Regions from separate parts of the Dyella sp. Tek66A03 genome, predicted to be linked through region 2. Evidence: predicted binding sites of a transcription regulator. Region 2 holds the regulator's gene; each other region holds the start of a gene.
The links. The regulator HrcA, encoded in region 2, represses chaperone genes, less so after heat shock. The targets are predictions, from matches to a motif close to TTNGCACTCNNNNNNNNNGAGTGCNAA.
Positions count from the first base shown of each region.

Region 1: a site for HrcA is predicted at 3,475-3,501, ahead of groES (co-chaperone GroES). Genes of this name have one in related genera too.
Region 3: a site for HrcA is predicted at 2,037-2,063, ahead of rpoH (RNA polymerase sigma factor RpoH). Genes of this name have one in related genera too.

Region 1 is NZ_CP199584.1:479,346-488,966, reverse strand. Features, by position in the region: gene ACT01B_RS02120 (RNA polymerase sigma factor) at 1-30, opposite strand, end outside; gene ACT01B_RS02115 (VirK/YbjX family protein) at 63-1,184, opposite strand; gene groL (chaperonin GroEL) at 1,364-3,007, opposite strand; gene groES (co-chaperone GroES) at 3,110-3,403, opposite strand; gene ACT01B_RS02100 (class II aldolase/adducin family protein) at 3,673-4,323, shown strand; gene cutA (divalent-cation tolerance protein CutA) at 4,323-4,643, shown strand; gene ACT01B_RS02090 (FxLYD domain-containing protein) at 4,657-4,983, opposite strand; gene ACT01B_RS02085 (nitrilase-related carbon-nitrogen hydrolase) at 5,177-6,607, opposite strand; gene ACT01B_RS02080 (TetR/AcrR family transcriptional regulator) at 6,591-7,175, opposite strand; gene ACT01B_RS02075 (efflux RND transporter permease subunit) at 7,597-9,621, opposite strand, start outside.
Region 2 is NZ_CP199584.1:3,072,968-3,082,588, reverse strand. Features, by position in the region: gene ACT01B_RS13575 (RnfH family protein) at 1-49, shown strand, start outside; gene ACT01B_RS13570 (outer membrane protein assembly factor BamE) at 77-529, opposite strand; gene fur (ferric iron uptake transcriptional regulator) at 606-1,022, shown strand; gene ACT01B_RS13560 (MASE1 domain-containing sensor histidine kinase) at 1,426-2,982, opposite strand; gene ACT01B_RS13555 (response regulator) at 3,104-3,739, shown strand; gene recN (DNA repair protein RecN) at 3,777-5,447, opposite strand; gene hrcA (heat-inducible transcriptional repressor HrcA) at 5,568-6,629, shown strand; gene grpE (nucleotide exchange factor GrpE) at 6,717-7,235, shown strand; gene dnaK (molecular chaperone DnaK) at 7,394-9,322, shown strand; gene dnaJ (molecular chaperone DnaJ) at 9,448-9,621, shown strand, end outside.
Region 3 is NZ_CP199584.1:670,383-680,003, forward strand. Features, by position in the region: gene ftsX (permease-like cell division protein FtsX) at 1-219, shown strand, start outside; gene ACT01B_RS02945 (response regulator) at 368-1,210, shown strand; gene ung (uracil-DNA glycosylase) at 1,207-1,908, shown strand; gene rpoH (RNA polymerase sigma factor RpoH) at 2,091-2,948, shown strand; gene ACT01B_RS02960 (response regulator transcription factor) at 3,056-3,754, shown strand; gene ACT01B_RS02965 (ATP-binding protein) at 3,751-5,181, shown strand; gene ACT01B_RS02970 (efflux RND transporter permease subunit) at 5,347-8,550, shown strand; gene ACT01B_RS02975 (efflux RND transporter periplasmic adaptor subunit) at 8,803-9,621, shown strand, end outside.

The sequences.
Region 1 (9,621 bases), 2.4 Mb from region 2:
TGCGATCTGCGCAGCATGTGCCGGCACCATGGGACTCCTGTCTTGCTTCGCTTCGGATTTGACTAGCTTGTCCACGCTGCTTCCCGAAGAGCGCCTGCAAGAGACGGCATGGATTCTAGCGTAGCGACCGCAGCGGGCACGTCGAAGCGCTGCGGCGACTCACCCAGGGCATCACGCAGCATTTGCTCGGCCTGCCAGCACAGCTCACGGCGACGACGGTAAAGGGCACGATGCTTGCTCGGCACGTCAGACTCGGCACGCTGGTGAAGCGTCGATGGCATCAGGAACCAACCCTCACTGGTTTCCACGCCACCCTGCTCCCGCCAGAAAGCGTCGTAGTCGGCATGAAACCGTTGACGGCCGCGCAACGGATGTCCGGCGTTGCCAACCGCCAGCATGCGGCGCACTCCGCATTGCGCTGCAAACGCATAGGCCAGCGTCAGCATGAGTTGCTTGGGACGCAGGCCATGCAGGTGGCGGGTCAGTTCACGTACCCGCTCGCGGGCGTGCTCGCCGTCCGGACCCTGGAGGCAACCGATGGCAAGCGTCGACTCGTCGTCGATGATGGTCAGGACCAGCCGATAGAGCGGATCGCCATTCATCTCGCTGAGCTCGATGCACAACTCACCCTCGCAACCCATGAAGACGGGTGGCCGCAGATGCAACGCCAGCTGGCTGCCGTCCTTCAAGGTCAACTGACCGAGGCTGGCTCGCCCCCGAACATAGATGTCATCGAACAGCTTCGGGGGCAACCGATGCAGCATGTGGCGGTAGTGGCACTGCAGGCTACGCAGGCGGGTCGCGCGATGCCAATGCCGATGGATGAAACGATGCAGATGACGCTCAAGCACACGTGGATCACAGGTGATGCAGGCTCGCATGAGCGGATGCGCTTGGGCGAATGCCAGGAAGCGCTGATGCTGGCGTGGCAGGGACGAAGCGCGCACCAGGTACTTCGCGGCCATCACGGCACGCTGGAACGGGTTGCCCACCCAGTCGCCGCGATCCCGCAGCGAACCTAGCCATAACGCTGGCTTGAAGTGGCCATCCCTGGCACTCGGCTCCTTCGACGGCATGGTCACACGCGGGTGCGACGCACCCGTGACTACGCGAAGTTCGCGCTCCAGACCCTGCTGCGCCGCAAAGGCGCAGCCACTGGCCGCGAATACGAGGTCGGCGTCCAAGGTGTCAGTCCCTGACAGAAGCTTCCGTTGGTTCATGGCGCGCGGCCCGCGTAGTAGCTGTGACCTGTCTAAGACGTGCGGGGACGCAAAAACGGAAATGGATCAGTGAAAAAATCTGCGAAAAAAGAAAACCCCGCACAAGGCGGGGTTTCCTCTTAGTGCTGGCTTGAGGGCCGGACTTAGAAGTCCATGCCGCCCATGCCGCCCATGCCACCGCCGCCGCCGTGCGAATGACCTTCATCCTTCTTCGGCACTTCGGTCACGGCCGCTTCGGTCGTGATGATGGAACCAGCCACCGAGGCCGCGAACTGCAGGGCCGAACGGGTCACCTTGGTCGGGTCCAGGATGCCGAAGGCGATCATGTCGCCGAACTGGCCGGTAGCCGCGTCGTAACCGAAGTTACCGGTGCCTTCCTTCACCTTGTTGAGGATGACGGACGGCTCGTCGCCAGCGTTGGCGACGATGGCGCGCAGCGGGGATTCCAGCGCACGACGGGTGATGGCAATACCCAGGTCCTGATCCGCGTTGTGACCCTTCAGGCCTTCCAGAGCCTTCAGAGCGCGGATCAGCGCCACGCCACCACCGGGGACCACGCCTTCTTCCACTGCAGCGCGGGTCGCGTGCAGGGCGTCTTCGACGCGAGCCTTCTTTTCCTTCATCTCGACTTCGGTCGCAGCGCCCACCTTGATGACGGCCACGCCACCAGCCAGCTTGGCCACACGCTCCTGCAGCTTCTCGCGGTCGTAGTCCGAAGAGGTCTCTTCGATCTGCGCCTTGATCTGGGCAATGCGCGACTGGATGCGCTCGGCTTCGCCGGCGCCGTCGATGATGGTGGTGTTTTCCTTGGTGATCACGACGCGCTTGGCACGGCCCAGATCGGTGATCGTGGCCTTCTCAAGGGCCAGACCGACTTCCTCGGAGATCACCACGCCATTGGTGAGGATGGCGATGTCTTCCAGGATGGCCTTGCGACGGTCGCCGAAGCCCGGCGCCTTCACGGCGGCAACCTTGACGATACCGCGGATGGTGTTGACCACCAGGGTCGCCAGGGCTTCGCCCTCGACTTCCTCGGCCACGATCAGCAGCGGCTTGCCAGCCTTGGCAACGGCTTCCAGCACCGGCAGCAGCTCACGGACGTTGGAGACCTTCTTGTCGTGGATGAGGATGAACGGGTCGTCCAACTCAACCTGCTGCGACTGCTGGTTGTTGATGAAGTACGGCGACAGGTAGCCGCGATCGAACTGCATGCCTTCGACGACGTCGAGCTCGTTCTCGAGACCCGAGCCTTCCTCAACGGTGATCACGCCTTCCTTGCCGACCTTCTTCATCGCGGTAGCGATGATGTCGCCGATGTTGGTATCGGAGTTGGCCGAGATGGTGCCGACCTGGGCAATCGCCTTGTCGTCAGCGGTCGGGTTGGAGAGCTTCTTCAGCTCGCCCACAGCGGCAGCCACGGCCTGGTCGATGCCGCGCTTCAGGTCCATCGGGTTCATGCCGGCGGCCACAGCCTTGAGGCCTTCCTGGATGAACGCCTGGGCCAGCACGGTAGCCGTGGTGGTGCCGTCGCCGGCCACGTCGGAGGTCTTGGAAGCGGCTTCCTTGACGATCTGGGCGCCGATGTTCTCGTACTTGTCGGCCAGTTCGATTTCCTTGGCCACGGACACGCCGTCCTTGGTCACGGTCGGGACGCCGAAGCTCTTCTCGATCACCACGTTGCGGCCCTTCGGACCCAGGGTGACCTTGACCGCATTGGCCAGGGTGTTCACACCCTTGAGCATGCGTGCGCGTACGTCTTCGCCGAAGCGGACTTCTTTAGCTGCCATAAAATTTTTGCCTCAAAAATTTTGAATAGGAATGGGTTCTTGATCTTGTTCTTGCAGACCGGCAAGCGCGGCTATCGCGCTAAGACCGAGCGTCTCTCAAGATCAGCCTTCAATAACCGCAACGATGTCGTCTTCCTTCAGGAAGACCAGCTCTTCGCCTTCGATCTTGATTTCCTGGCCGGCGTACTTGCCGAACAGCACCACGTCGCCTTCCTTCAGCGACATCGGGCGCACGTTGCCGTCGTCCAGGATGCGGCCGGTACCGGCAGCAATGACCTTGCCGCGGGTCGGCTTTTCGGTGGCGCTGTCAGGAATGACGATGCCGCCAGCGGAGACGCGCTCTTCTTCGAGACGCTTGACGATGACGCGATCGTGCAGCGGACGCAGTTTGCTCATGGGTGGGCTCCAGCTTGGTTGGATGGGTTGAACAGAATTGGGACCCCGGAGCGGCGCCAGTGATGGCGCTGTTAGCACTCCCCGGAGGTGAGTGCCAATTCTAACGACGCAAAGCCCCTTAGCAAGAGGCGCCGGTCCGATGGCTGCATCTTCCAATGGGGGGGAGGGGGAGGCCTTTCAAGGGCTGGCCGGTCTCCGGGGGCCATCGACAAGCCCCGCGTGAGCGACGACGATGAAGGCGTCCCGCACCATCAAGGCCATCGACCGCCGTGAGCGCCGAGCTGACGCTACGCAAGGAAATCGTCGCCCAGGGGGCGAAACTGGCCGCATCCGGCTTGAGCCAAGGGACTTCGGGCAACCTCAGCACCCGCTGCGGGACCGGTTTCCTGATCACCCCGAGCGGCACGCCTTACGAGGAAATCGCCCCGGAAGGGGTCGTCCTGGTCGACAGGGATGGGCACTGGAACCCAGCGCTACGCCCATCGAGCGAATGGCGCTTCCACCGCGATATCTATGCCGCGCGGGCCGATGTCGAGGCCGTGGTCCACGTCCACCCGCCCTATGGCACGGCGCTGGCCATGTGCCGCATGGATATTCCGGCCGCGCACTACATGATTGCCGTCGGTGGCGGCGATTCGATCCGCTGCGCGGACTATCACACCTACGGCACCCAGGCCCTCTCGGATGCGGTAGTGCGGGCGCTGGAGGGGCGTTTGGCCTGCCTGATGGCCAACCACGGCCTGATCGCCACCGGCAGCTCCATGACCCAGGCCATGTGGCGAGCCATCGAGGTGGAAATCCTGGCCAAGCAGTACGCCCTGGCTCTGCAGGTCGGCACCCCGGTGTTGCTGACCGCCGACGAGGCCGCCCAGGTGCTGGAAAAATTCGCCAACTACGGCCTGATGGCGCCGAGACCGTGATGTCCGATACGGTCCTGCTCTGTTATTGCACCTGCCCGGACGCCAGCAGCGCCCAGGTCCTGGCCGACGCCCTGGTCGGCGAGGGGCTGGCCGCCTGTGTCAACCACCTGCCCGAGATCCGTTCCACCTATCGCTGGGAAGGCAAGGTGGTCACCGACAGCGAGGTATTGCTGCTGATCAAGACCACCGAAAGCCGGTTTGCTGCGCTCAAGGAGAGGGTTTTGGCCCTGCATCCCTACGAGCTGCCCGAGTTAATCGCCGTGCCGGTGGCACGGGGCCATGCCGCTTATCTGGACTGGGTGCGCGCGAGCGTCAACTGACCCGCCATGGACGCTACTCAGTCTCGACACGCAACAGGCGGGCCCGGCTGACATTTCCACGCGCCTGGGCATGAAATTTCCATGTCTGGCCCGGTTCGAGGTCACGCACCTCGTCCACCGCGTTGCCGATCGCGCGCCCCCTGGCATCGAAAAGCCGAAATTTGACCCGGGTGGCGTGGATCCGCGCCGGGCTCACGTTGGTCAGCGTGCCCACCACCTTGTTGCGGCCAGGCGTCACGTCACGCTCGACACGATACGAGCCCACGCGCACGGCGTGTCTCAATGGCTTGCTGGCAGCTGTGGCCATCGCCGTTGTGGCCAGACCGAGGCCGAGCAGCATCAAGGCGACCCGACCAAGACGCTGCAAGCGCCGTGCATGTGATTCCAACGTCTTACCTTCCACCCAACCTCCAGATACCGGTGCGCTTCACTGCGCCCGTTGCTCAAGTCGCAGCACGGCGTGCCGCCGTGCAAATTCTCGCGTGCGAAGCGTGCTGATGGAAACCTCGGCCAGCCCGCGAACAGAAACGCTACTAGCGATCGCCTGCGCGGCGTGGCAGCAAGGCCAGTGCCAGGCATGCCGCCAAGGCGATCAGGTTGAGCCACGCGAACCAGTCACCCCAGCGGGCATACAGCGTACGCGTGTCGTGCAGCGGGAGGTTGCCTACCAGTTCGGCGTCATGCGCTTCGCTGGAAGCCTCGGCCACGACTCTACCCCGGTCATCACTTAACGTAAGGCGGCCGGAGCGCGCCGCACGAGCGATGGCGAAGCCGTTTTCCACACCACGCATGATCGCCATGCGGCTATGCAGCCAGCCGTCGATGCTGAAGTCCCACGCGGGTACCAGCAGCAGTTGCGCATGGCGCGCCGCATAGCCGTGGCCAACATCGTGGAAGTCCATGTCCTTGCAGACGGCCAGTCCGATCCGTGGCGTGCCGGCCAACAGGGTGTAGCTGTCGCCCGGCGTGTATTGGCGTTCAAAGCCGGGGATCAGGTGACGCTTGTTGTAAGTGGCCGGCGCCATGCCGCCGGATGGGAGCACCATCAACATGTTGCGTTCGGCGCGCGGATCGCCCTTGAAATCGATGCCGGCGCCGATGGTCAGTGCGTGCTGCTCGGCCAGCGCGGCGAATGCCGGTACGGTCGCATCGCTGGTGACGAAGGACGTTTCCGGGATCAGCACGAGCTTGGCGCCGGCGTTCGCCAGGCGACCGATGGCGTCGACATAGCGTGCCTCCAGCGCCTGGCCATCCGCATCTGCCAAGGCGGGCCGGATCGGCTTCTCCAACGACACCAGGCCAATACGCATCGTCGTCGTGGCAGGTGCCTGCAGTCGCCCATAACCGTAGCCGACGGCAGCCATGATCAATAGCGCGGTCATCGCGGCCACCACGATGCGGCCACGCTTCGTGGCTTGCGGTGCGGTTTGTATGGCGATGGCAGTCGGCACCAGTAGCACCAGAAAGCCGATCCCCCAGATACCCGACAGGGCGGCAACCTGGATGATCGCAAGCGCATCCATCTGCGTGTAGCCGATGCTTCCGAAGGTGCCGTGCGGCGAAACCAGGCTGTTGATGTATTCGATGGCGACCCAGGCCGTCGGCATCGCCCATGCCGCCGCCAGGGTATGGCCACGCAGCAGCAGTCGCCGGAACAGCAGCACGCACAACGCCAACGCGAGGCCGGGCATACCGATGGCGTACACGATGAACGGCAGCGGCAGACCGATGTAGGTGTGCAGATAGGTCCACTGATTGAGACCACCGATCGTCAGTGCCACGAAGGCCGCCAGCGCTGCCAAGCGCGTGCGAACGCGAGGAGCAAGCCATAGCACCGGCAATGGCGCGAGCCAGGTCAACCACCATAGCGGTTGAATGCCACTGCCGAACCACCAGCCCAGTGCGGCCAGTGCCGTCGCCACCCACCAGGTCAGCGGCGCGAAACCCTCAGGCTTTGATGCCATTGATCAATCTCCGAACCGATTGGTTGTAGAAGGCGCGAAACTGCGCCTCGTCGTAACTGAAGCGCCCGGCGCGATAAAGGGCGATCAAGCCATGCTGCTGCGCCCAGATCGCCATGGTGACGTCGTGCGGGTCGTCTTGCTTCAGCACACCCTGGGCCATGCCTTCAACGACAGCGTTGAGCACGACGTTGAAGGTGGGCGAATGGCCCGCACGAAAATCCTCGGGATAACGCCGCGCATCATCACGGCGCACTGAAAACGCGTGGTCGAACAAATGCGGATGCGCCAGCGCGTAGTCCAGATAAGGCTCGACCAGCGCCATCAGTCGCTTCAGCACATCGGGGTGCTGTGTGCGGCGCGCACTCCATTCATGCGCGACGGCGTTGAAGCTGTCGTCAGAAAGCCTCTTCAGCAATGCATCGCGGGTGGGAAAGTGGCGGTAGATCGCCATCGGCGTGATGCCCACCGCATCGGCCACGCGGCGCATGGTCACGGCATCGGCGCCGTCGCGATCGAACAGCTTGTGCGCAGCCCGGAGGATTTTCTCGGCAGTGGTCAAGCGAGTCATGTATACATCGTATACATGAAGATCGCGGCGACGCAATGGGTCATGCGGGCTATCTGTCTTTCATCAAGAAGACCGCGCAAGACAGTGAACGTCCCTCCGTCACGGTCGATGCCTTGGTCAGCGGGCCTTCCAGGCGTCATGCCGACGGCGAATACTTAGCTCGCCCGATCCGGGATGCGCGCATCCGGCTGCGACTTCAACCGGTCGCTGCAACACATGGTTGGAATCGTGCTGCCGGTGTCTCGAGGTTCAAGGTCTTTCTAGGATGTCCATTCAACTGGCGAGCTACGGCGAATATTGCCCCAAACCTTTGCATGTCGCCCCTATGCCCCATCCAGCGGATGTCCGCGTTCGTGCCCATGCGCCATCCAGATGGTGCTCCGTCCAGCGCCGTAAGCTCCAGTGGCGATGCGGCGCTTCATTAGACGTGACCCCCAGCCTTACGCAACCGATGCGTGCTGAATCTGTCCAGCAGGAGATAGATCACGGGGGTCGTGTAGAGCGTAAGGATCTGCGAAATCAGCAGCCCGCCCACGATCGCGATGCCAAGTGGTCGCCGCAGTTCCGCGCCGGCACCCGAGCCGAACGCAAGCGGCAACGCGCCGAGCAGCGCCGCCATGGTCGTCATCATGATCGGCCGAAACCGCAGCAGGCACGCTTCGTAGATGGCCTGCTCGGGTGACAACCCTCGCTCCTGCTCGGCGGCCAGGGCGAAGTCGACCATCATGATGCCGTTCTTCTTGACGATGCCGATCAAGAGGATCACGCCGATCAGGGCGACCAGGGAGAACTCGTAGTGAAACAGCATCAGGGCGCCGAGCGCGCCGATGCCGGCCGATGGCAAGGTCGAGAGTATCGTCAATGGATGGATGTAGCTCTCGTAAAGCATGCCGAGAATGATGTAGATGGCCAGGATCGCAGCGGCTATGAGCAGCGGCTGATTGGCAAGCGATGCCTTGAAGGCCTGGGCCGAGCCCTGGAATATCGCGGTGAGAGCCGTCGGCTTTCCTAGCTGCGCGCCCTTGGCATCAATCGCGGCTACGGCCTCGCTCAGCGAGTGACCCGGCGCCAGGTTGAATGAAAGCGTCACCGCGGGGAATTGCCCGTCATGATTTACCGTAAGTGGCGCAGACGAGTGCTCCAGGTGAATAAACGACGATAGCGGCACCTGCTTGGCGTCATTCCCCGTGAGGTAAAGCTGTCGCAGCGCATTTTCGTCCAGCTGATACTTGGGGTCGACTTCAAGCACGACACGGTAGACATTGAGCTGCGTATAGAACGTGGCGACCTGACGTTGACCAAATGCGTCGTTCAGGGTGTCGTCGACCATCTGGGGCGTAATGCCGACCCTGCTCATCGTGTCGCGATCAAAGACCGCCTTCAGGCGAGGGGCCACCGGCTCCAGATCGCCTTCAACGTCCTGGATGACCGCAACGTCACGCAATGCTTTGAGCATGATAGGCGCCCATTGCCGCAGTTCCTCCAGGTTCGAATCGCGCAACGTGTATTGAAATTGCGACTTGCTTACGCGCGCGCCAATCTGCAGATCCTGGCGCGCTTGCAGCGAAAGTGAAATGCCCGGTATTTGGGCAACCTGCGGGCGCAAGCGCTTGATCACCTCGTACACCGATTCGGAGCGCTGCCCGAAAGGCTTCAGGTCGATCAGCATGCGTCCGATGTTGACCGAAGGGTCACCTTCCACCCAGTAGTAGACGTGCTCAATGGCGGGATCGCGTTCGACGACGGCAGCCAGTGCATGCATGCGCTCGACCATCGCGGGATAGGAAATATCCTGCGATGCCTCGGTGACGCCGGCGATGAGTCCATTGTCCTGCTGCGGAAAGAACCCCTTGGGAATGACAACGTACATGAAGATGGTGCCTACAAGCGTTGCCGCGGCAATCGCCAGCATCCACTTTCTATGCGCCAATGCCTGTCTTAGACCCTTCGCATAAACCTCCTGCAAGCGACTGAAGAAGGCCTCCGCCAGGTGATGAAAGTGGCCACGCCCATGCGCCGTTTGGCTTGTGAGAAAGCGTGCGCACAACATGGGCGTCAAGGTCAGTGATATGGCGCCGGAGATAAGTATCGCTATCCCCGCCGTCATGGCGAATTCGCGAAATAGACGCCCTACCAGGCCGCCCATAAAAAGCAGCGGGATGAACACGGCGACCAGCGACACCGTCATGGAAAGGATCGTAAAAGCGATCTCGCGCGAACCCTTGGACGCCGCCTCCAGGGGCGTGTCGCCATGCTCGATGTGCCTGAGTATGTTCTCGAGCATGACGATGGCATCATCGACGACGAAGCCGATGACCACCGTGAGTGCCATCAAGGAGACGTTGTCGAGGCTGTAGCCGACGACGTTCATCGCGGCCAGGGTGCCAAGGAGGGACAGCGGAATGGTGATAGCCGGAATAAGCGTGGCACGTAGATCGAGCAAGAA
Region 2 (9,621 bases):
GCCGCTCACGCTCGATCCGAAGGAGGCACGCCGGCGCCGAGCCCGCTAGGGCTGATGCGGCACCGGCATGGCGACATCACTTGCCGCCACCGTCCTTCTTGTCCGAGCCACCCTTGTCCGAGCCACCACCCGTGCTCTTGTCACCGGAGGTTTCATCGACCGGGTAACTGGCGTGGTACTTCTTGGTGTCGTTCACCAGCTTCTGCGCGTCTTCGGCAAAGAAGTCGCCATCGGTGCGGACCAGGGCGTCGTTGTTGAAGGTCAAGGTCAACGTGCGGATCTTGACCGGGCCGCCGCGGTGCTGCTGGGTGGACACGTAGTTCCACTGGTTCTGGCTAAACGGTGAGTTCACCGACGGGGAGCCCATCAACACCACTACCTGACGCTTGGTCATGCCGGGTTGCAGCTGATCCACGGTTTTCTTGTCGAGCAGGTTGCCCTGGTACACGTCTGGGGTATAGATAAGACGGCAGCTGGCCAGAGAAAGGGCCAGCATGGCAAAACCCAGCGTGCGAATCAGCTTTTGCATGCGTGTTGCGTCCGGATCGTAAAGGTGTCGGATGATACACTAACGGCCTCGTGGCGCCGTGTGCGTGGAGTTTGCTATGGAACAGGAAACTAAAGAACTTCGCAAAGCCGGACTCAAGGTGACGCACCCCCGCATGCGCATCCTGCAGATCTTCGAAGACGAGGAGGCTCACCACCTCACCGCCGAAGATATCTACAAGCGCCTGCTGTCCCACCAGGAAGACATCGGCCTGGCCACGGTGTACCGGGTACTGACCCAGTTCGAGGCAGCCGGTATCGTCGTCAAGCACAACTTCGAAGGTGGCCAGGCGGTCTACGAACTGGATCGCGGCAAGCACCATGACCACATGATCGATGTGGACAGCGGAAAAGTGATTGAGTTCGTGAGCGAGGAGATCGAGCGGCTGCAGCACGAAATTGCGGCACGCCACGGTTACGTCATCGAGGATCACAGCCTGGTGCTGTACGTGCGTCCGAAGCATCGGACCAAGTAAGGCTCGCTTAGGGCATAACAAGTTAGAGCTTGGAGGGCCGGTGGCGTTCACACTGCCGGCCTTTTTCGTGGGCGGGGCAGGCTGAGGGGGGTATCCCTGAGCATCGCCCATAAAAAAAGCGCCCACCTTATTAAAGAAAGCGCCCATAAAAAAAGCCGCGGGAGGACTCCTGTCCGCCCTGCGGCTGATCCGTTACCGGATGGCTCCATATGAAGGCGAGTTGCTCGCTCAACCTGGATACGCCACCGATTCCGGCGGAACGGCATCCTGCCATTCTTCATGCCCACCGTCCCCACGGTTGACATGGCTCACCATCTTGCGATGGTGGCTCCCCCACATCGATGAACTGAGACTAACGAACCCTTCACGAAGCGGGTATCAGAAAATTTCCTATGCCTGTGCTCTAAGCCCGCGACAAATCGGCAATATTTGTGCTGCTTCGCAACAAAATGCGCAGGTGTACCCCCTGCGATTCGGGGCGCACGCGGAACAAACCGCCCAATGAGGTCACCCGGTCGCGCATGCCCTGCATGCCCCGGCCACCTCGTGGCATGCGGGCTGGCAGGCCAATGCCGTTGTCGCGGATGTCGAGCAGGGCCATGGCGACGCCTTGTCGCTCGCCGATACGCAGGCGCAGCTGGAACATGTCCGCCTGGGCATGCTTGACGGCATTGGTGGCGCTCTCCTGCACGAGGCGATAGATCACCGTGCGGGTGTCGTCGTCGAGCAGGCGCGGGTCGCCATGCAATTCGGTGTGATAAGCGACGCCCGCGGCGTTGAGCAGATCGCGGATAGGGCCTTCATCCAGCGCTCGCAGCAGGCCGAATTCATCCAGTACGGCGGGGCGCAGGTCGTCCAGCAGCCGGTGCAGGGCACGTCGCATATGGCCGAGGATGGCGTTGATCGAGATGCCGATATCGTCCATGCCGGCCTGCGTCAGGCGTGATTGCGCCAGCTTGACGTGGGTCTGGATGGCGGTGAGGTTCTGGCCCAGCTCATCGTGCAGCTCGGCGGCCATGTGGCGGCGCTGATTTTCCTCGGCCTGCAGGTTGCCGCGGGCGGCATCGCGTAGCTGGCGTGCGAGATGATCGAGCCGGCGATTGACCGCCGCGAGATAGACGTTCTGTTCGGCGACGCGCTCGCTGCTGCGGCGCAGCGCATCCGTGGCCGAGCCCAGCATCAAGGCGCCGGTACCGGCCACCGCCAGGAACAGCTCGCCGGCGGCGCCGGGGGCGCCGTGGCCTGATATGTGGTCGACCACGGTCATGCCGAGGCTGGAAATGAGCATGGCCAGGCTGGCGCCGCGCCAGCCATGCCGAAAGGCGAAGAACAGCACCGGCGCCAACGACAGCACCCGGGCGAACTGGGGCTGCGGCGCGCCGTGCGAGGACAGCACCATCAGGATCGCCAGCGACGGCAGCAGCACCAGCAGACCGTCCATCAACAGGCTGCCCAAGGCGCGCTTGCGCAACCGTGCCCGCAGCAGCATGACCAGCAACGGGACGACCAGCAGCACGCCCACATAATTGCCGAGCAGATCCTGGCCCATGGCCTGGACCAGGAGGTCCGAGGTGGGGCTGGCGTGGACCAGGGCGAGCAGAATGGCGTCGGTGGCAGTGGTGGCCGCTACCGTGAAAGCCGCCGAAAGCAGCAGTCGGGCAACGTCCTCCGGATCACGCAGGCTGGCGTGGAGATTGGCTCGCCGCATCAACGCCAGGCAGATGGTCACCACGATGGGCTCGGGAAACTCGCCCAAAAAGAAGCCCAGCCAGCCCAAGGGCAGGCCATTGGCAAAGCCAATCAACCCGGTCGCCGCGAACTCCGCGCCCAGCAGCCAGGGCCACATGCGGATGGGAGCCAGCAAGAGCGCGCCGAAGCGAAGGCCGTAAGGCAGCATCCAGTAGGGCTGTTCAGTCGGCCATAGCAGCAGCCAGAGCAGAAAGTAGCCGAGCCCAAGCATGAGGGCGGAACCGGGGAGTGATGATGATCTCGATGGCATGCGCGGGATGTTACATGGCGCCCGCCGGCTGATATGCGCAGGGGTATAGGCGGCCATCACCGGGACTGCTATACATGTCGCCATGTACAGCATTGTCCTGGTCGATGACCACGCCATCGTCCGCGAGGGGTTCAAGCGGCTGATCGAAATGGAACCGGATCTCGAGGTGGTGGCGGAGTGCCGCTGCGCCGACGATGCGGTGGAAGCGGTTGGCTTGCGGCGGCCCGATCTCGTGGCGCTCGATCTCTCACTGCCTGATGGCAGCGGGCTGCCGTTGATCGAGCATTTGCGCAGCGTCGCGGTGGACACGCGCATCGTGGTGCTGAGCATGCATGACGGTGAGCCTTACGTATCCGAGGCGCTGCGTCGTGGGGCGAGTGGCTACGTGACCAAGGGTGTGGCACCTGAGGAATTGGTGGCCGGCCTGCGCGCCGTGATGCAGGGCGAATGCTTCCTCAGCTCCGACTTGCGCCGCCGTCGCGCGGAGCGCCCGAGTGAGTCGCTCGATCCGATTCACCGCCTGACCGCGCGCGAGCGCGAGGTATTCCTGTTGCTGGCGGCGGGTCGTGCGCCCAAGCAGGTAGCCGGCGAGCTAGGCATTGGACAGAAGACGGTCTACATCCACCGGGCCAGCCTGATGGGCAAGCTGGGGGCGGGCTCGGAACTGGATCTTTATCGCATGGCCAGCGAACGCGGCCTGCTGCCGCGCAGCGCCTAACTGCTTCCTCTCCCCTCCGGGGAGGGGGGCAAGTAGCTCAGGCTTGGGCGCGATCGAGCATCTGCTTGGCGTGGGCACGCGTTTCGCGCGTGATCTCAACGCCGCCCAACATGCGCGCCAGCTCATCGCGACGTCCGCTGGCGTCCAGCTTCTCGATCTGCGTACGCGTGGACTGGCCATCGCTGGCCTTGCTTACGCGCAGATGCTCGTGGCCCTGCGCGGCGACCTGCGGCAAGTGGGTGACGCACAACACCTGGCGCTGGCCGCCCAGGGCGCGCAGCTTTTGGCCGACTACCTCGGCCACGGCGCCGCCGATGCCGGTATCGACCTCGTCGAACACCATGGTGCCTACCGTGTCCTTGCCCAGGGTCGCCACTTCGATGGCCAGGCTGATGCGGGCCAGTTCGCCGCCCGATGCGACCTTGCGCAGTGGGCGCGGTGGCTGGCCGGGGTTGGCGCTGACCAGTAGCTCGCAGCGTTCGCGGCCCTGGGCATCGGGCTCATGATCCGTGGAGGCCTCCAGCTCGACCACCAGACGGCCGCCGCTCATGCCAAGCTCGGCCATCAGTAGGCTGACTTCGCTGCCGAGTCGGCTGGACGCGTCGCGTCGCGATTCGCTCAGCTTGGCGGCGGTAGCGTCGTAGTTCTGCTGCAGCTGCTGGCGCTGGGCGGCGAGCTGTTCGAGCGCATCGCCGGCACCTTCCAGTTCGGTGAGTTCGACACGCAGCGATGACGCCTTGTCGTGCAATTCGACGACCGGCAGGCGATGGCGCCGGGAGAGCTCGTGCAGCTTGGTGAGATGGGTGTCGACATCGGCATAGCGCTCGGGGTCGAGGTCGACGTCCTGCGCATAGCGACCCAAGGCATCGGCGGCTTCGGTCAGCTGGATCGAGGCGTTGTCCAGCAGCTCCAGCACTGGCGCCAGCTTGTCGTCCAACGCCGCCAGCTTGCCCAGTTCCATATGGGCCCGACTCAGCGCCCGACGCAACGCAAATTCGCTATCGCCATCGAGCAGTTCGACTACGCCGCTGGCACCTTCGGCGAGGCGGCCGGCATTGGCCAGGCGCCGATGGCTCGCTTCCAGTTCCGTCAATGCGGCGGGCGGCAGTGCCCATTTCTCCAGCTCGCCCAGCTCGTGGCTCAGCAGTTCGATACGCTGCTCGCGATCGTCGCCACCACTGAGCTTGCGGATGCGACCACCCAGGTCGCGCCATTGCTGGGCCAGCTCGCGGACCTGCCCGACCAGCGTTTCGTTGCCGGCATAGGCGTCGAGCAGCTCCAGCTGATGGGCGCGCGACAGCAGGGCCTGATGCTCGTGCTGTCCGTGGATCTCGACCAGCAACGTGGCCAGCTCGCCCAGCTGGCTGGCGTTGGCGGGACGGCCGTTGATCCAGGCGCGTGAGCTGCCTTCGGCGCGGATGACGCGGCGTAGCTGGCAGGTATCTTCCTCGTCCAATTCTTCGCGCTTGAGCCATTCGCGGGCTTCGGGCAGGTCGTCCAGGCTGAACTCGGCGGTGAGTTCGGCCCGATCACTGCCGGCGCGCACCATGCCGCTGTCGGCGCGGGCGCCGGCCAGCAGCATCAGGGCGTCGACCAGCAGGGATTTACCGGCGCCCGTCTCGCCGCTGACGACGGTAAGGCCCGGGCCGAAGGCGATCTCGGCTTCTTCAACGACGGCAAAATGGCGGACGTAGAGCGAAGTAAGCATGGGCGAGGGTATGGTGAAGTCGGTGGATTGTAGCGGTTGGTTGGACCGGTTGACTGTGTCCGGGCTTGCGCGCAGGCGCGGCAGACCTTATTTCTTGTCTATCTCACGGATTGCTACAGCATGCCTCTGTCCTTTGGCCACGAACTCGATGCCCGCGCGCGACGCCTGCTGCGCACATTGATCGCCCAGTACCTGGTCGATGGCGAGCCGGTGGGCTCGCGCACGCTGTCGCGCTCATCCGGCCTGGATGTGAGTCCGGCCACCATCCGCAACATCATGGCCGACCTGGAAGATGCTGGCTTGGTCGCCTCGCCGCATACCTCGGCCGGCCGCGTGCCTACCCCGCGCGGCCTGCGCTTGTTCGTCGACAGCCTGATCGAATTGCAGCCGCTGCCCTTGGAAGAGATGGCCCGCCTGCGCCGCGAACTGCCGCCCGGCCCGACCACCACGCGCGACCTGCTGGGCAACGTATCGACCCTGTTGTCGGCGATGACCCGCTTTGCGGGGGTGGTCACGGTGCCGCGGCAGGTTGATTTCCCGCTGCGTCATATCGACTTCGTGCCGCTGCCTGACGAGCGCGTGTTGGTGATCCTGGTGTTCTCGGACAACCAGGTACAGAACCGTATCGTCCAGCTGGCCAAGCCGCTCGACGGCCGCGAGCTGGAGCAGGCCGCCAATTATCTCAACAGCCACTTCGCCGGCTTGCGCCTGGACGATATCCGCGCCCATCTGTTGCGCGAACTGCGTGAGGCGAGCAGCGAGCTCAACCGGCTGCTGTCCAGTGCGGTGGAGCTGGCGGCGGCTTCGTTTGCGCCGCAGACCGAGAGCGACGACGTCCTGGTCAGTGGCCAGACCAACCTGATGGGCTATTCCGAGCTGGCCAACCTGGAACGCCTGCGCGAACTGTTCGAGGCATTCCAGAAGAAGAACGAGCTGCTGCAGCTGATGGAGGTCTGCGCCAAGGCCCCTGGCGTGCGGCTCTTTATCGGTGAGGAATCGGGTTTTGCCGCGCTGGACGGCTGCAGTGTGGTGACCGCCAGCTATGGCGCGCAGGGACGGGTATTGGGGGCCGTGGGCGTGATCGGACCGACCCGGATGGCCTACGAACGGGTGATCCCGGTGGTCCAGGCGACGGCCGGTTTGCTCAGCGATGCCTTGAATCGCGCCGCTACGACCCTATAACGCGCTCGGGAGGCGGGATTTACCCGCAGAATTTGTTGACGGCTGGCGCCCTGGGGCACCGGCCACGGATAAGGCTTGGAGTCATTCATGCAGAGCAACGATCCACAGGCACCGAACGAGGCGCAGGGCGAGTCGCCCAACGTCGAACTGGACGCACTCAAGGCGCGCGTCGCCGAGCTCGAGGCCAGCAACAGCGAGCTGCGCGATACCGTGCTGCGCGAAAAGGCCGAGATCGAGAACCAGCGCCGCCGCCTGCAGCGTGATGTGGAGCAAGCCCGCCGCTTCGCCAACGAAAAGCTGTTGAACGAGCTGCTGCCGATCTACGACGGCCTCGAGCGTGGCCTGGAAGTGGAGGGCGGCGATGTCGCCACGGTGCGTGAGGGCATCTCGCTCACGCTCAAGTCGCTGCTGAAGATTGCCGAAAACAATGGCTTGGTTCAGGTCGATCCGCTGGGCCAGCCGCTGGATCCGGAAAAGCATCATGCCGTAAGCATGGTCGATGCCCCGGGTGCTGCTCCCAATACCGTGGTCAACGTGCTGCAGAAGGGTTATGTGTTGAACGATCGACTGCTGCGCCCAGCGCTGGTGGCGGTCGCGAAGGATTGACGCGTGGCTGGGGGGAGAGGACGCCTGAACCGCGTCCCCCTTCGGGCCTAGCTAAAAGGATCGGAGGTCTTGCCGGCATTGAGATGCCAGGCGTCGGGCCCCATCTGGAAACCAGTTGCGGCCGAGGGGTCGCTTAAAGCATTCGGGAGTAGACAGCAATGGGCAAAATCATCGGTATCGATCTGGGCACGACCAACTCGTGCGTGGCAGTGATGGATGGCACCACCGCCAAGGTCATCGAGAACTCGGAGGGCGATCGCACCACGCCGTCCATCGTGGCCTTTACCAAGGACAACGAAGTCCTGGTGGGCGCGCCGGCCAAGCGCCAGAGCGTGACCAACCCCAAGAACACCTTCTACGCGGTGAAGCGCCTTATCGGCCGCAAGTTCACCGATGCTGAAGTTCAGAAAGACCTGCACATCGTTCCCTACGGCATCGTGGCCCATGAGAACGGCGACGCCTGGGTGCAGACCGCCGATGGCAAGAAGATGGCTCCGCAGGAGATCTCGGCCAAGGTGCTGATGAAGATGAAGAAGACCGCCGAGGATTACCTCGGTGAGCCGGTCACGGAAGCCGTGATCACGGTACCGGCCTACTTCAACGACAGCCAGCGCCAGGCCACCAAGGACGCCGGCCGCATCGCCGGCCTGGACGTCAAGCGCATCATCAACGAGCCGACCGCGGCTGCCCTGGCCTATGGCCTGGACAAGAAGGGCGGCGACCGCAAGATCGCGGTATACGACCTCGGCGGCGGCACCTTCGACGTGTCGATCATCGAGATCGCCGAAGTCGACGGCGAGAAGCAGTTCGAAGTGCTGGCCACCAACGGCGACACCTTCCTGGGTGGCGAAGACTTCGACATGCGCGTCATCGACTACCTGGTCGAGGAGTTCAAGAAGGACCAGGGCATGGACCTGCGCAAGGATCCGCTGGCCCTGCAACGCCTGAAGGATGCCGCCGAGCGCGCGAAGATCGAGCTCTCGTCCAGCCACCAGACCGAGGTGAACCTGCCGTACATCACGGCCGACGCTTCCGGTCCGAAGCATCTCAACATCAAGCTGACCCGCGCCAAGCTCGAAGCGCTGGTGGAAGACCTGGTCAAGCGCACCATCGACCCGTGCCGCACCGCGTTGAATGACGCTGGCCTGCGCGTGTCCGACATCAACGAGGTCATCCTCGTCGGTGGCCAGACCCGCATGCCCAAGGTGCAGGAGTCGGTGAAGGACTTCTTCGGCAAGGAGCCGCGCAAGGACGTCAACCCGGACGAGGCTGTCGCCGTGGGCGCGGCGATCCAGGGAGGCGTGCTGGGCGGTACCGTCAAGGACGTGTTGCTACTGGACGTGACCCCGCTGTCGCTCGGTATCGAGACGATGGGTGGCGTGATGACCAAGCTGATCGAAAAGAACACCACCGTGCCGACCAAGGCCTCGCAGGTGTTCTCCACCGCCGACGACAACCAGACCGCCGTGACCGTGCATGTGCTGCAGGGTGAGCGCGAGCGCGCCAGCGCGAACAAGTCGCTGGGCAAGTTCGACCTGCAGGGCATCGACTCGGCGCCGCGCGGCATGCCGCAGATCGAAGTCACCTTCGATATCGACGCCAACGGCATCCTGCACGTGTCGGCCAAGGACAAGAAGACCGGCAAGGAGCAGAAGATCGAGGTCAAGGCAGGCTCGGGCCTGTCCGAAGACGAGATCAACCGCATGGTCGCCGACGCCGAAGCCAACAAGGAAGAGGACAAGAAGTTCCACGAACTGGTCAGCACCCGCAACAAGGCCGACCAGCTGGTCCATGCCACCCGCACCGCGCTGAAGGAGCATGGCGGCAAGGTGCCGGCTGATCAGCTCAGCAGCATCGAAGGCGCACTGTCCGACCTAGAGAAGGTCAAGGACGGCGACGACAAGGCTGCCATCGAGTCCAAGCTTGAGAAGCTCGAGCAGGTCGCCCAGGCGCTGTACGCCGCGGCCCAGGGCGGCGGTCAGGCCGACGCTGGCGCCCACCAGGCTGGCCCGCAGGGCTCGGCCGGCGGCCACCAGGACGACGTGGTCGATGCCGAGTTCACTGAAGTCAAGGACGACAAGAAGTAAGATGTCCCGGTCGGCGCTGCCGATCTAACGCAGCCCGCGCCCGGGACTCCTAGGCGCGGGCTGTTTTTTGAGGAGACATGGATCGCGCGATTCATGTGAGAGAGCGATCCATGTCGGATGCAACAATGAGCAAGCGTGATTACTACGAAATCCTGAGCGTCGAACGCACGGTCACCGAGGTCGAGCTGAAGAAGTCCTTCCGCCGGCTGGCGATGAAGTTTCATCCCGACCGCTGCCCGGACGACCCGCACGCGCAGGAAAAATTCAAAGAGGCCAAAGAGGCCTACGAAGTGCTGTCC
Region 3 (9,621 bases), 2.4 Mb from region 2:
TATGGCCTGTTCAGCGGCGTACTGGCGGCGGGTTTCGCGGTACTGGTCGAGCTTTCGCTGGCCGATCCGGTCGCACGGCTGGGTCATGCCTATGCCGGCAAGCTGCACATCGATGTGCTGCCGCCATGGCTGCTGGCGTCGGTGCCGGTGGCCGCGGCCGTGCTTGGCTGGCTTGGCGCACGCCTGGTGAGCGCATGGCAGCTGCGCAAGGCCGCCTGAACCGTGCGCGGGCTCACGCCCGCGTCGGAGGTGTAATGAGAGGGTTGCGTAGCCGGTGCATGCTGCCGGCCATCGAGCTGACAGTGCAGGGTGATTGCGCTGAGATTTTGCCGACAGGGAACGCCGGCCAAGACGTGGATGACAGGGGATGAGTGCGAGTTTCAGCAGTCGCGTGATGGGGGCGGCGCCCAGGGTGCTGGTCGTCGACGGCTCCAAGGTAGTGCGCCAGTTGATTGCCCGTGTGCTCAAGGCCGAACTACCCGAATCCGAGGTAATCGGCTGCGGCACGGGCGCGGAGGCGCACGCCTTGCTCGACGGCGGCGCCTTCGATTTCATCACCATCGCGCTGCGTCTTCCCGATATGGATGGCCTCGAGTTGGCGCGTCACGTGCGCGAATCGGCAGCGCAGGTCTATGTGCCCATCGTGGTGGTCTCGGGCGATGTCGATGACCGCCTGCATCGCCGCACCCTGGGCGAACATGTCACCGACTATTTCGACAAGTCGCTGGGTTTCCAGGCGCTGGCCGAATTCATTCGCGGCTACGTGCGCCCGCAGGACCGGGCCGAAGGCGACGTGTTGTACGTCGAGGATAGCCGCGTGGTGGCCTTGGCCACCCGCCGCATCCTGGAGAAGCACGGGCTTACCGTGCACCACGTAGTCAGCGTTGAGGATGCGCTGGTGCTGCTGGATGCCGCCAAGGCGCAAGGCGCGGTGGGCGCCGACATCGTGCTTACCGACGTCAGCCTCAAGGGCGAACTGACCGGCGGCGACCTGCTCGAGCGGATCCGTCGCGAATACGGCTACGGCAAGGGCCGCCTGCCGGTGCTGGTGATGACCGGCGACGAAAATCCGGTGAACCAGGCCGCCTTGCTCCGCGCTGGCGCGAACGACCTGGTCGAGAAGCCGATCGAGGAAAAGCTGCTGATGACCAAGCTGTTGTTCCAGCTGCGCGTGTCGCGGCACCTGCGCGAACACGACGAAGCGGCATGACCGAGGATAAGGTCAAGCTGGAACCCTCCTGGAAGGCGCGCATCGGGGACTACCTGGCGCGGCCCGATATGCAGGCCCTAGGCGAATTCCTGCGCGCCGAAAAACAGGCCGGCAAGGTGATCTACCCGCCAGGGCCCGACATCTTCGCCGCCTTCGACCACACCCCGTTCGACGCTGTGCGCGTGGTCATCCTGGGCCAGGACCCGTACCACGGCCCGGGGCAGGCGCATGGGCTGTGCTTCTCGGTACGCCCGGGCGTGCCCTCACCGCCCTCGCTGCAGAACATCTTCAAGGAAATCCAGCGCGATCTGGGTTTCCCGGCGTCGGACCACGGTTGCCTCACGCCCTGGGCCGATCGCGGCGTGCTGCTGCTCAATAGTGTGCTGACGGTCGAGCAGTCCTTGGCCGCCTCGCACCAGGGCAAGGGCTGGGAAGGCTTCACCGATGCGGCCATCGAGGCCTTGAACCGGGAACGGGAAGGGCTGGTGTTCATGCTCTGGGGCGCCTACGCCCAGCGCAAGGGGCAGTTGATCGACCCGGCCCGCCATTGCGTTCTGAAGTCGGTGCACCCATCTCCCTTATCAGCGCATCGCGGTTTTATCGGCTGCGGGCACTTCTCGTCGGCGAACCAGTACTTGGAAGCCCACGGGGTCGCCCCCGTGGACTGGTCCCTGCCGCCACGCTCTCAGCTCAGCTGAGTGGCCGTTCACGCCTTCTGAACCGCCCGGACGGCACAGTGAGCCTCCCCCCATTCGTCACACTGGACGAATGCCCCGCATTCCTGTACGATGCAGTTCACTAAAGGGACCGGAACCATATCGGTCCTTTAGCACTCGTACTACCTGAGTGCTAAGCTCATCCCTCACAGGAGATTCCACACATGTCTCAAGCTTTGGTGACCGCCAACCTGCCGGTGCCGAGTGTCGTCGGCAGTTTGGATGCGTATATCTCGGCCGTCCATCGGATTCCGGTGCTCAGCCAGGATGAGGAGCAGGCGCTGTCGCGCCGCTTCAACGGCGAGAATGATTTGGAATCGGCGCGCCAGCTGGTGATGTCGCACCTGCGCTTCGTGGTCCATGTGGCCCGCGGCTACAACGGTTACGGCCTGCAGCTGTCTGACCTGATCCAGGAAGGCAATATCGGCCTGATGAAGGCCGTGAAGCGCTTCGACCCCGACCAGGGTGTGCGTCTGGTGAGCTTTGCGGTGCACTGGATTCGCGCCGAAATGCACGAGTTCATCCTGCGCAACTGGCGCATCGTCAAGGTCGCCACCACCAAGGCGCAGCGCAAGCTGTTCTTCAACCTGCGCAAGAGCAAGAAGCGCCTGGGCTGGATGAACGCCGAGGAAGTGCGCACCGTGGCCAAGGATCTGGGTGTGCCGGAAGCGACCGTGCGCGAGATGGAATCGCGCCTGTCGGGCCGTGACATCGGTTTCGAAGCCCCGGCGGATGCCGACGAAGACGCCAGGCCGGCGCCGGAAGCGTTCCTGATCGACGAGGGTGCGGACCCGTATGAGAACGTGTCCGACGCCGACCATGCCGACAACCAGCTCGGCACGCTGTCGGCCGCGCTCAAGAACCTGGACGCGCGCTCGCGCGACATCATCCAGCGCCGCTGGCTGGACGAAGACAAGGCCACCCTGCAGGACCTCGCCGACGAGTACGGCGTGTCGGCCGAGCGTATCCGCCAGGTCGAAGCCAATGCGATGAAGAAGATGCGCGGCCTCTTCGCCGCCTGATCGCTGCGATCGGCGTACCATGCCAACGGCCCCCTGTGGGGCCGTTTGGCTTTGCGGAGACATGGTCGCTTCCGTGCCCCTTAACCGGATGTTCGGTCCACTAAGCCATGCCCAGAGTTCTGGTAATCGAAGACGACGAAACCACGGCGCGAGAAATCGTTGCCGAACTCCATGTGCACGGCATGCTGGCCGAATGGGTCGCGAACGGCCGCGAGGGTTTCGATCGCGCGTCCCAGCATGACTACGACCTGATCACCCTGGATCGCATGCTGCCCGGCATGGATGGCATCGACGTGGTGGCCGAGTTGCGGCGCGTGCAGATCGACACGCCGGTGCTGATGATCAGCGCGTTGAGCGATGTCGACGACCGCGTGCGGGGTCTTCGCGCGGGTGGTGACGACTACCTCACCAAGCCGTTTGCGCCCGACGAAATGGCCGCACGCGCCGAAGTGTTGCTGCGCCGTCGCCAGCCGCAGGCGGCACAGCGTCTGCGCGTGGCGGATCTCGAGCTGGATCTAGTCAGTCACCTCGCTTACCGCAACGGCCAGCCGTTGGCCTTGTTGCCGACGGAATACCGGCTGCTCGAATTTCTCATGCGTAATTCGGGTCAGGTGCTGACCCGCGCGATGATCTTCGAGACGGTGTGGGGCTTCCATTTCGATCCCGGCACCAACGTCATCGACGTCCATATCGGCCGGCTGCGGCGCAAGATCGATGGTGGGGGACAGCTGGCGCTGATTCACACGGTGCGCGGCACGGGCTATATGCTCACGGCCGCGCACGACACCTTGCCGGTGGCAACATGAACGCACGTCCCAACGCCTGGCACTCGACCACCTCGCGCCTGATCCTTATCTACGGCGCCTTGTTCGCCGTGTGGGGCTTCATCCTGGTAGGCGTTATCCAGTGGGAGACGACCCGTTACCTCAACGGGGTGATCGACCAGGTGTTGCTGCAGCGCATGCATTACATCGCCTCGACCGATCCCGCGCGCATGCCGGCGACGGTGGATGCCGCCAGCGCCATCGATCCGCACGGCATCATGTCGGTGGGGCTGTTCGATCGTGATCATCGCCCAGTGGCCGGCAATATCGACCGCCTGCCGACCTCGCTGGCGCAGGACGGCCAGGTGCACCTGCTCCAGCATGGCCTGCCGCGCCCGGACCGCGATGCCGAGCACGTTGGTGCGCGCGGCCTGGCAAGCAGGCTTCCCAATGGCGACATCCTGGTGATCGCCAAGGACACCAGCACGATCGATGGCCTCGGCGCCATCATTCGTCGCGCGCTGTTGTGGGGCATCTCGTTGACCATCATCCCCGGCCTGCTGGGCGGATTCCTGTTACGGCGTGGTCCGTGGAAGCGCATTCGCGCACTGCAGGAGGCGACCGATCCGATCCGTCAGGGCGACCTCTCCAAGCGCTTGCCGGTGAGTCGACGTGGTGACGAACTGGACCAGCTGGCCGCCATCGTCAACACCATGCTGGGTGAGATAGAACGGCTGATGAGCGAAGTGAAGGGTGTGTGCGACAACATCGCGCACGACTTGCGCACGCCGCTTACGCGCTTGCGTGCTCGTCTATACCGCACGCAACAACAGCTCGAAGGTCGGCCCGAGGAGGCCTTGCTGGAAGCGAGCATGGTGGATATCGATGCGGTACTGACGCGCTTTCGCGCCTTGCTGAGAGTCTCCGAACTGGAGGACCGCAACCGCGCCGCCTGCTTCGACGAGGTGGATATCGGCCACGTGCTGCGCCAGGTGCACGAGTTCTATGCGCCGGTGGCGGAAGACCGCGGCCAGCCGTTCGAGCTGGACGTGCAGCCGCTGGCGCCGATCCGCGCGGACGCGCATTTGCTATTTGAGGCGTTGGCGAATCTCGTCGGCAACGCGATCAAGTTCACGCCGCCGGGCGGCAAGGTCAGTTTGCGCGCGAGCATGGACAAGCGTGGTCCGCGGGTGGACATCATCGACAGCGGTCCGGGCATTCCTGCCGATGAGCGCGATGCGGTGACACGCCGCTTCTACCGCGGCGACAACAGCCGCACGACGGCGGGCTCAGGGCTGGGTCTGAGCATTGTCAGCGCGATTGTGCGCCTGCATGGCTACGCGCTGGATATCGGTCAGGCGAGCACGGGTGCGCGTCTCACGCTGTATTGCTATCCGGTGGCACCGGGCGAGAAGCCCGGAACCTGTCTGTCGCGAGCGGTGCCGGAAGTGACGCCTCTGACGGCGTGAGGGGTGTTTGCTCCTTCTCCCCAAAGGACAGAAGGAGCTCGCAGCAAAAAAGGCCGCGCCCGCCCGCCAATATGAAATTATCTTCATCCGCGCGGGCCACTCTTGGGAGCATCCGCGTGCGAAAATTTGCGGCGACGCATCATTTCGCGCACGGAAGTCCCCCGCATGCTTGGCATCGTCCGGATCGCGCTTACGCGACCCTATACCTTTGTTGTTTTCGCGCTGCTCATCCTGATTTCAGGAGTCATGGCAGCAGGCCGTACGCCGACCGATATTTTTCCGGATATCAATATTCCGGTGATTGCTGTCGCGTGGCAGTTCACCGGCATGACGCCCGACCAGATGGCCGGCCGCATGAATACGCCGTTTGAGCGAACGCTGACCACTACGGTCAACGATATCGAGCATATCGAGGCGGAATCGATCAACGGCATGGGCATCACGAAGATCTTCTTCCAGCCGGGCGTGAACATCGCCGTCGCCAATGCCCAGGTCACCGCCATCTCGCAAACCCTGATCAAGCAGATGCCACCGGGCGCGACGCCCCCGTTGATCGTGAACTACAACGCCTCGACCGTACCCATTCTTCAGTTGGGACTGTCGGGCAAGGGGCTTAGCGAACAGCAATTGGGCGATCTCGGTCTCAACCTGCTACGCCCGCAGCTGGTGACGGTGCCGGGTGCGGCGATCCCATACCCCTTCGGCGGCAAGACGCGCCAGATTACGTTCGATGTGGATCCCGCTGCCTTGCAGGCGCGCGGCCTGTCGACCCAGGACGTGGCCAATGCGCTGGCGTCGCAGCAGCAGGTCAGCCCGATCGGCACGCAGAAGATCGGCAAGTACGAATACGTGATGGATCTCAATAACTCGGCCGACCACGTGCAGGAGCTCGAAGACCTGCCGGTCAAGACTGCCAACGGCACCACCATCTATATCCGCGATGTGGCGCATGTGCGCGACGGCGCGCCGCCGCAGACCAATATCGTGCACGTCGACGGCGTGCGTTCGACCCTGCTGTCGGTGCTGAAGAACGGTTCCACCTCGACCCTGACGATCGTTGCGGATGAGCGCGCCAAGGTAGCGGCGATGAAGGACGCGTTGCCGGACAACCTGACGGTGACGCCGATTGGTGATCAGTCGTTGTTCGTGCGCGCTTCGATCAATGGCGTGGTTCGTGAAGGCATTATCGCGGCGGCGCTGACCAGCCTGATGATTCTGTTGTTCCTGGGCAGCTGGCGCTCGACCCTGATCATCGCCACGTCCATTCCCCTGGCCGTGCTGGGTTCCGTGTTCACGCTGTCGGCCATGGGCGAGACGCTCAACATCATGACCCTGGGTGGCCTGGCGCTGGCGGTGGGCATCCTCGTTGACGAGGCCACGGTGACCATCGAGAACATCAACTGGCACCTGGAGCAGGGCAAGGATGTCGTCACCGCGATCGTCGACGGTTCGGCGCAGATCGTGGTGCCTGCCTTCGTCTCGCTGCTATGCATCTGCATCGTGTTCGTGCCGATGTTCTTCCTGCCGGGCGTGTCGCGCTATCTGTTCGTACCGATGGCGGAGGCGGTGATCTTTGCGATGATCTTCTCCTTCATCCTGTCGCGTACGCTGGTGCTGACCATGGCCAAGTACCTGTTGCAGGCGCATCCGCCGACCGCCGATGAGCATGGCCAGCACTTGCCGTTGCCGCCGCCGAAGACGGCGCTGGGTCGTTTCCAGCGGGGCTTCGTTGACCGTTTCGAGCGCTTTCGCGCCGGCTACATGGGCCTGCTCGACTTGGCATTGCAGCATCGCAAGGTGTTCGTGCTGGGCTTCCTCGGCTTCGTGGTGCTGTCGTTCGCGCTGCTGCCAGGTCTGGGCAGCAACTTCTTCCCCGACGTCGATGGCGGTCAGATCCTGGTGCATGCGCGCGTACCGGTGGGTTCGCGCGTGGAAGTGACGTCAGCCCAGTTCGCCGACATGGAAAAGGCCATCCGGCAGATCGTTCCACCGGACGAGTTGGATACGATGATCGACAACATCGGCCTGTACAGCAGCTCGATCAACACCATTTACAACAACACCGGCGAGATCGGCGAGCAGGATGGCGACATTCAGATCTCGCTGAAGGAAGGTCATCGTCCCAGCGCCGAGTACGTGAAGATTCTGCGCGAGAAGCTGCCACGCATGTTCCCGGGTACAGTGTTTTCGTTCCCGCCAGCGGACATCGTCAGCCAGATTCTGAACTTCGGTTCGCCGGCGCCCATCGACTTGCAGATCCGCGGCTATCATCTGCCTGCCAACTTCGTGTATGCGAATCAGTTGTTGAACAGGATTCGCCAGATTCCCGGTGTGGCCGATGCGCGCATCCAGCAGTCGCAGGCGGAGCCCACGTTCAAGATCAAGGTGGATCGCACGCGTGCGCAGTTGCTTGGGCTGACCGAGGGCGATGTCACCAGCAGTCTGGTCGCCGATCTTTCGGGTACCTCACAGGTGGCACCGACGTTCTGGCTGAATCCCGACAATGGCGTGACCTATCCGATTTCGGCCCAGGTACCGCAGTACCGGCTCGATTCGCTGGCCTCGTTGAGCAATTTGCCGATCACCTCGAAGAGCGGCGGCAGTCCCCAGGTGCTTGGCGCGCTGGCTGATTTTTCGCGCTCGCATAGCGACACCGTCGTGAGCCAGTACAACATCCAGTCGATGGTGGAGATTTTTGCCACCACGCAGGGGCGCGACCTGGGCGCGGTGGCTGCCGACATCCAGAAGGTGCTTGACGACACCGAGAAATTAAAGCCCAAGGGCGCAACGGTCGCACTGCTGGGTCAGGTGCAGACGATGCACGCTGCTTACTCGGGTCTGCTATTCGGCCTGCTGGGCTCGATCGTGCTGGTCTACCTGTTGATCGTGGTGAACTTCCAGTCATGGTCTGACCCGTTCGTGATCATTACCGCCTTGCCCGCCGCGTTGGCTGGCATCGTGTGGATGCTGTTCATCACGCACACCACGTTGTCGGTGCCGGCGCTGACGGGCGCAATCATGTGCATGGGTGTGGCTACGGCCAACTCGGTGCTCGTGGTGAGCTTCTGCCGCGAACGGCTCACCCACCATGGCGATGCCACCCTGGCGGCACGCGAGGCGGGATTCGTGCGCTTCCGTCCGGTGCTGATGACCGCCCTGGCCATGATCATCGGCATGGTGCCGATGGCGCTGGGCCTGGGCGATGGCGGCGAGCAGAACGCGCCGCTGGGCCGGGCCGTGATCGGCGGCCTGCTGTTTGCCACCACTGCCACGCTGATCTTCGTTCCCGTGGTTTTTTCCATCGTGCACGCGCGGCGTGGCCGCGCGCCTGATTCGGCCGTCATTGCCGGAGAGCCTGTCCATGTATAAGAGCCTGTATTCATATGCCAAGTACCCCGCGTTGCGCCTGAGTGGCCGCCACGCGGCCGTGCTTGGCGCAGCGCTTGACTGGCCGTCAAGTCAAGCCGAGCGCGGCCGCGTGGCGGCCACTCAGGCGCAACCCTTCGGGCCGGGTCTGTTTGCCCCCTGGGCGGCGTCATCACTCAGTCGTGTATCGACATACACTCCTTCGTTCTTCCTTGTCCAGCGGGCAAACAGCTCCCGGCGCGGGGTACTTGGCATATGAATACAGGCTCTGACCATCTCACTTCGCTTCCCGAGTCGACGCCGTCGCCGCGCCGACTACGATTGGCCGCCGCGGTCGGCGCCGTAGTCTTCGGTTCGATCGTGGTGATCGGTGTCGCCACGCGTCTGACCGAGGCACGCAGCCTGCGCCAGTGGACTGACGCGCAGGCGATTCCCACCGTCGTCATCTCGACGCCCGAGCCCAACAACGGCAAGGCACCGCTTGAGCTGCCTGCGCAGATGGACGCCTTTACCAACGCACCGATCTACGCGCGTACCAGCGGTTACCTGAAATCCTGGGACAAGGACATTGGCGCCCAGGTCAAGGCCGGCGATCTGTTGGGCGTGATCGATACGCCGGATCTCGACCAGCAGCTGTTGCAGGCACAGGCCGACCTGGCCAGTGCGCGCGCCAACTCGGCGCTGGCGGCCACCACGGCCAAGCGCTGGCAGGAGTTGCGGGCTACCGATTCGGACTCGGTGTCCCAGCAGTCGGTAGACCAATTCAATGGTGACTACGCGGCCAAGCAGGCGCAGGTGAATTCGGCGCAGGCCAATGTTGACCGCCTGAAGGCGCTCAAGTCCTACGCGCGCATCCTGGCGCCGTTCGATGGTCGCGTCACCGCGCGCAACACCGACGTTGGCGCGTTGATCACGGCCGACAGCAGCGGCAGCGGCACGCCGCTGTTCGCGGTGTCCGACACCAGCAAGCTGCGCGTCTATGTGCGGGTCCCGCAGGTCTATGCACCCGGCATCCATCGTGGCGACGAAGCCACGCTGACGGTGCCGGAGTATCCCGGCAAGACCTTCACCGCC